Regions from separate parts of the Streptomyces sp. AB3(2024) genome, predicted to be linked through region 2. Evidence: predicted binding sites of a transcription regulator. Region 2 holds the regulator's gene; the other holds the start of a gene.
The links. The regulator HrcA, encoded in region 2, represses chaperone genes, less so after heat shock. The targets are predictions, from matches to a motif close to TTNGCACTCNGNNNNNCNGAGTGCNAA.

Region 1: a site for HrcA is predicted at 1,684-1,710, ahead of groL (chaperonin GroEL). Genes of this name have one in related genera too.

Annotation. Positions count from the first base shown of each region.
Region 1 covers NZ_JBGWAB010000007.1:110,800-114,207, reverse strand. Annotated here, with positions in the region: gene groL (chaperonin GroEL) at 1-1,517, opposite strand, end outside; gene ACEPPI_RS05210 (cold-shock protein) at 1,838-2,047, opposite strand; gene ACEPPI_RS05205 (MoaD/ThiS family protein) at 2,432-2,707, opposite strand; gene thrC (threonine synthase) at 2,742-3,408, opposite strand, start outside.
Region 2 covers NZ_JBGWAB010000003.1:127,913-131,320, forward strand. Annotated here, with positions in the region: gene dnaJ (molecular chaperone DnaJ) at 1-920, opposite strand, end outside; gene hrcA (heat-inducible transcriptional repressor HrcA) at 921-1,937, opposite strand; gene ACEPPI_RS02325 (MBL fold metallo-hydrolase) at 2,149-2,880, shown strand; gene ACEPPI_RS02330 (DUF3097 domain-containing protein) at 2,909-3,408, shown strand, end outside.

The sequences.
Region 1 (3,408 bases), on a different contig from region 2:
GACGCCGCGTTCTGCAGCGCGGAGCGGGTGACCTTCGCCGGGTCGATGATGCCCTCGGCGATCATGTCGACGTACTCGCCGGTGGCGGCGTTCAGACCGTGGCCGACGGCCAGGTTGCGCACCTTCTCCACGACGACGCCACCCTCAAGACCGCCGTTGACGGCGATCTGCTTCAGCGGGGCCTCCAGCGCGAGCTTCACGGCGTTGGCGCCGGTCGCCTCGTCACCGGTGAGCTCCAGCTTCTCGAAGACCGAGGAGGCCTGCAGCAGGGCCACGCCACCACCGGCGACGATGCCCTCCTCGACGGCCGCCTTCGCGTTGCGAACGGCGTCCTCGATGCGGTGCTTGCGCTCCTTGAGCTCGACCTCGGTCGCGGCACCGGCCTTGATGACGGCCACGCCGCCGGCCAGCTTCGCGAGGCGCTCCTGGAGCTTCTCGCGGTCGTAGTCCGAGTCGGAGTTGTCGATCTCGGCGCGGATCTGGTTGACGCGGCCCTGGACCTGGTCGCTGTCACCGGCACCGTCGACGATGGTGGTCTCGTCCTTGGTGATGACGACCTTGCGGGCGCGGCCGAGCAGGTCGAGACCGGCGTTCTCCAGCTTGAGGCCGACCTCCTCGGAGATGACCGTGCCGCCCGTGAGGATGGCGATGTCGCCGAGCATGGCCTTGCGGCGGTCGCCGAAGCCCGGGGCCTTGACGGCGACGGACTTGAAGGTGCCGCGGATCTTGTTGACGACCAGGGTCGACAGGGCCTCGCCCTCGACGTCCTCGGCGATGATCAGCAGCGGCTTGCCGGACTGCATGACCTTCTCCAGGAGCGGCAGCAGGTCCTTGACCGAGCCGATCTTGGAGTTGACGATCAGGATGTACGGGTCGTCCAGGGACGCCTCCATACGCTCCATGTCGGTCGCGAAGTAGGCCGAGATGTAGCCCTTGTCGAAGCGCATGCCCTCGGTGAGCTCAAGCTCCAGACCGAAGGTCTGCGACTCCTCGACGGTGATGACGCCTTCCTTGCCGACCTTGTCCATGGCCTCGGCGATGAGCTCGCCGATCTGGGTGTCGGCGGCGGAGATGGAGGCCGTGGAAGCGATCTGCTCCTTGGTCTCGACGTCCTTGGCCTGCGCGAGCAGGGCGGCGGAGACGGCCTCGACGGCCTTCTCGATACCGCGCTTGAGGGCCATCGGGTTGGCACCCGCGGCCACGTTGCGCAGACCCTCGCGGACGAGAGCCTGGGCGAGAACGGTGGCGGTGGTCGTACCGTCGCCGGCGACGTCGTCCGTCTTCTTGGCGACTTCCTTGACCAGCTCGGCGCCGATCTTCTCGTACGGGTCCTCGAGCTCGATCTCCTTGGCGATGGAGACACCGTCGTTGGTGATCGTGGGGGCGCCCCACTTCTTCTCAAGGACGACGTTGCGACCCTTGGGGCCAAGGGTGACCTTGACGGCGTCGGCGAGCTGGTTCATGCCACGCTCGAGACCGCGCCGGGCCTCCTCGTTGAACGCAATGATCTTGGCCATCTGAAGTGGTCCTCCCGGACAGGGGTGGATTGCTCCGGACCGCGCCCGCGCCCGCGACGGACGGCCTGCGGAGCCGGCGGTTCCTTCCCGCCGGACCCGTCGGGCCTCACCGACCCGGTCCTCGTCTGAAGTAGCACTCTCACCTGGAGAGTGCTAACGCCAATGATTAGCACTCGACCCCCGCGAGTGCAAGCGGCTTCGGGCAACGCCGGGCGGCTTCCGGCCGGACTCGCGGGGTGACGCACGAGGGGCCCGCATCCCGTGTCCGGGATGTGGGCCCCTCGTACGTCTGTCGCGTCGGTGGTCGATCGCGCTCGGTCTCAGCCGGCAGCAGCGAGCTTGACCATGTCCGCCTGCGGACCCTTCTGGCCCTGCGAGATCTCGAACTCGACCCGCTGACCCTCTTCAAGGGTGCGGTACCCGTCCATCTGGATGGCGCTGTAGTGGACGAACACATCCGCACCACCGTCGACCGCGATGAAGCCGTAGCCCTTCTCCGCGTTGAACCACTTGACGGTGCCCTGAGCCATGCCTAACTCCCCTATTACTGGCCCTTGCGCGGTACCGCACTTCGCGGTCCCGGGTCAGAACTTGCGCCGGAACGCCTCGACCGGGGCTGAATGTATCCGCACCGCTGCTGTCTGCAACAGGTCAATCCGACGAGAATTCTGGACACGCGGAAACATAGAAATAGAGTGAAAATTTGGCATATGGCAGGGCAACTCGGGCCAGACAATCTTCGCCAAAGCCCCATAGGCCGCACGCATGTTGACTCAATGTCAACCCTCACGGGGCCCACTCATATGCGGCGGGCAAGAGCACCGGAGGGGACTTCCCCAACTCTACCGCGCCCAATCAAGCAGAATTGCCCCCTCCACTTATTAGCGGAGGGGGCAATTCTACTTTTCGGGGTCTCAGCCGCCCGCAACGGCCGGAATGATCGAGACGCCGGCGCCGTCCGGCGTCGCCGCCTGCAGACCGCCCTCGAAGCGCACGTCGTCGTCGTTGACGTAGACGTTCACGAAGCGGCGCAGCTTGCCCTGGTCGTCCAGGACGCGCGCGGCGATGCCCGGGTGGTTCTGCTCCAGGGACTCGATGACCTCGGCCAGGGTCGAGCCCTCGGCCGGGACCTCGGCGACGCCGCCGGTGTAGGTGCGCAGGATGGTGGGGATGCGGACGTTGACGCTCATGGCGCTACCGCCTTTCCGGGAGTCGTGGGAAGGGTCAGGCCAGGCCGGCGGCGCGGAACGCGTCCAGGCTCGGGCGGATGGTGGCGGTCTGGCCGCTGTCCGCGGCCACCGCCTCCAGGGTCTTGAGGCCGTCACCGGTGTTCAGGATCACGGTGGTCAGCGCCGGGTCGAGCTGCCCGTTCTCGATGAGCTTCTTCGTCACGCCGACGGTCACGCCGCCCGCGGTCTCGGCGAAGATGCCCTCGGTCTGCGCCAGGATCTTGATCGCCTCGACGACCTGGGTGTCGTTGACGTCCTCGACGTAGCCACCGGTGCGGCGGGCGATGTCCAGGACGTACGGGCCGTCCGCCGGGTTGCCGATGGCCAGCGACTTGGCGATGGTGTCCGGCTTCTGCGGGCGGACCACGTCGTGGCCGGCCTTGAAGGCGGTGGAGACCGGGGAGCAGCCCTCGGCCTGGGCGCCGAAGATCTTGTACGGCTTGTCCTCGACGAGGCCGAGCTTGATGAGCTCCTGCAGGCCCTTGTCGATCTTCGTCAGCTGGGAGCCGGACGCGATCGGGATGACGATCTGGTCGGGCAGCTGCCAGCCGAGCTGCTCGCAGATCTCGTACGCCAGGGTCTTGGAGCCCTCGCCGTAGTACGGACGGAGGTTGACGTTGACGAAGCCCCAGCCCTCGCCCAGCGGGTCGCCGATGAGCTCG
Region 2 (3,408 bases):
GGGATCGCCTGGCCGGACTGGGTGCCGGGCCGGATGTCGATCTCCTCCATGCCGTCCAGCGTCTCCAGCGGGCACTTGGTGCCCAGGGACGCCGCCGTCATGGGGATGGTGACCGTGCAGTGCAGGTCGTCCCCGCGCCGCTGGAAGGTCGGGTGCGGCAGCTCGTGGATCTCCACGTACAGGTCGCCGGCGGGGCCGCCGCCGGGGCCGACCTCGCCCTCGCCCGCGAGCTGGATCCGGGTGCCGTTCTCGACACCGGCGGGGATCTTGACCGTCAGGCTGCGGCGGGAGCGGACCCGGCCGTCGCCCGCGCACTCGGGGCACGGGGTCGGGACCACGGTGCCGAAGCCCTGGCACTGCGGGCAGGGCCGCGAGGTCATGACCTGGCCCAGGAAGGACCGGGTGACCTGCGAGACCTCACCGCGGCCGCGGCACATGTCACAGGTCTGCGCGGAGGTGCCGGGGGCGGCGCCCTCGCCCGAGCAGGTGGTGCAGACGACGGCCGTGTCGACCTGGATGTCCTTGGTCGTGCCGAAGGCGGCCTCGTCCAGTTCCAGGTCCAGACGGATCATGGCGTCCTGGCCGCGGCGGGTCCGCGAGCGCGGGCCGCGCTGCTGGGACTGGCCGAAGAAGGCGTCCATGATGTCCGAGAAGTTGCCGAAGCCACCCGCGCCGAAGCCGCCCGCGCCGCCGCCGCCCGAGGAGGACAGCGGGTCGCCGCCGAGGTCGTAGACCTGCTTCTTCTGCGGGTCCGAGAGGACCTCGTAGGCGGCGTTGATCTCCTTGAAGCGCTCTTGCGTCTTGGGATCGGGATTGACGTCCGGGTGCAGCTCGCGCGCGAGCCTCCGGAAAGCCTTCTTGATCTCGTCCTGGGATGCGTCGCGGCGCACGCCGAGTACGGCGTAGTAGTCCGTGGCCACTTACGACTCCGCCAGGATCTGTCCGACGTAACGTGCCACTGCGCGTACCGCTCCCATCGTTCCGGGGTAGTCCATGCGGGTCGGTCCGACCACGCCGAGTTTGGCGACTGCTTCGCCGCCCGAACCGTAGCCGACGGACACGACCGACGTGGAGTTGAGTCCCTCGTAGGCGTTCTCGTGCCCGATCCGTACGGCCATCCCCGACTCCCCCGCCTCGCCCAGCAGCTTGAGGAGCACGACGTGCTCCTCAAGCGCTTCGAGCACCGGCCTGATCGTCAAGGGAAAATCATGTCCGAAGCGAGTGAGGTTGGCGGTGCCGCCGATCATCAGCCGCTCCTCCGCCTCCTCGGCCAGCGTTTCGAGAAGGGTCGCCAGGACGGCCTTGACGGTCGCCCGGTCGTCGATCTCGAACGACTCCGGAAGGTCCTGCACGAGCTGCGGCACGTCGGTGAACCGACGGCCGACGACCCGGCTGTTCAGCCTCGCCCGCAGGTCGGCGAGGGAGGTCTCGCCGAAGGGCGTCTGGGTGTCGACGAGCCGCTGCTCGACCCGCCCGGTGTCCGTGATCAGTACGAGCATCAGCCGGGCCGGGGCCAGCGACAGCAGCTCTACGTGCCGGACGGTGGAGCGGGTCAGCGAGGGGTACTGGACGACGGCGACCTGCCGGGTGAGCTGCGCGAGCAGCCGCACCGTGCGGCCGACCACGTCGTCGAGGTCGACGGCGCCGTCGAGGAAGTTCTGGATGGCCCGCCGCTCGGGCGTCGACAGCGGCTTGACCCCCGCCAGCTTGTCGACGAAGAGGCGGTAGCCCTTGTCGGTGGGGATCCGGCCGGCGCTGGTGTGGGGCTGCGCGATGTAGCCCTCCTCCTCCAGCACGGCCATGTCGTTGCGCACGGTGGCGGGCGAGACGCCGAGGCGGTGGCGCTCGGTGAGGGCCTTGGAACCGACCGGCTCCTCCGTCCCGACGTAGTCCTGGACGATGGCGCGCAGCACTTCGAGCCTGCGTTCACTGAGCATCGCGCACACCTCCGGATGCGGTCGGTCGTCGGTCGGTCATGGGTCGGTCGTGGGGTTCCGCCGGCGGCGGGCCGGCCGTCGCCGGTCCGCCGGAGCTTCCCCCGGGCCCTGGTTGGCACTCCGAGCGCCCGAGTGCCAGAGATCCCCCGGTCAGTGTACGGCCGGGTGGTACACCGGGGGCAAGGGCGGCCCGCCAGGGTAGCGTCGCCCCATGGACGTACGTTGGGAAGAGGCGGGCTGGGAACGGCTGACCGGGCGGACCGGCCGGCGGCGGCTCCCGGTGTGGGACTGCACGGTGGGACTGGTGGTGGGGGACGAGTCGGTACTCCTGATCGACCCCGGATCCTGCGTGCGCGAGGGTGCGCTGGTGCGGGCCGAGGCGGAGCGGCTGACGGGCCGGCGCGTGACCCATATCGCATTCACACACGGACATTTCGACCACGTGCTGGGCGGCCCGGCCTTCGAGGGCGCCCGGTTCTACGGGGCGGTCGGCCTCGACCGGCTACTGGCGACCCCCGGCGGCCGTGAGGAGCTGCGCGTGAGCGCGGTCCGCCAGGGCGTGGACGAGGCGGAGGCGGCCGGGGCGGCGGGCCTGCTGCGGGCGCCGGAGCACCTGGTGTCGGGCGAGTGGACGCTGGAGCTGGGCGGCGTACAGGTACTGCTGGCCAACGTCGGGCCCGCGCACTCGCAGCACGACCTGACGGTCCTGGTGCCGGGCGAGCGGGAGGTGGTGTTCTGCGGGGACCTGGTGGAGGAGTCGGGCGAGCCCCAGGCCGGCTCGGACGCGGTGCCCGGGCAGTGGCCCGCCGCCCTGGACCGCCTGCTCGCGCTGGGCGGGGACGACGCGCTGTACGTGCCGGGTCACGGAGCGGTGGTCGGGGCAGGCTTCGTGCGTGCGCAACGCGACACACTGGCGGACCTGTTCGGCGTGTCGCGGACCTGACGGCGGCGGCTCTCCTAGTGTCGGCCGGATGCGCGAGTACTCCCCCGACCTGACCCCGCAGTGGAAGCGTGCCAAGGCCGTGCCGGAGGTGGCCGCGGACCCCGATCTGGTGGTCGAGGTGGCGGGCACCGACTTCTGCGGCGCGGTGGTGGCGTGCGAGGCGGGCACGGTGACCCTGGAGGACCGCTTCGGCAAGCGCCGGGCCTTCCCCCTGGAGCCGCGCGGCTTCGTGCTGGACGGCGCCGTGGTGACCCTGACCCGTCCGTCGCGGGCGCCCGCCGCGCCCGCCCGTACGGCCTCGGGATCGCTGGCCGTCCCGGGGGCGCGGGCCCGGGTGGCGCGCGCCGGGCGGATCTACGTGGAGGGCCGTCACGACGCCGAGCTGGTGGAGCGGGTCTGGGGTGACGACCTGCGCATCGAGGGCGTGGTGGTGGAGTACCTGGAGGGCGTCGACGACCTCGCGGCCGTCGTGGAGGAGTTCGCCCCGGGGCCCGACGCCCGTCTCGGCGTGCTGGTGGACCACCTGGT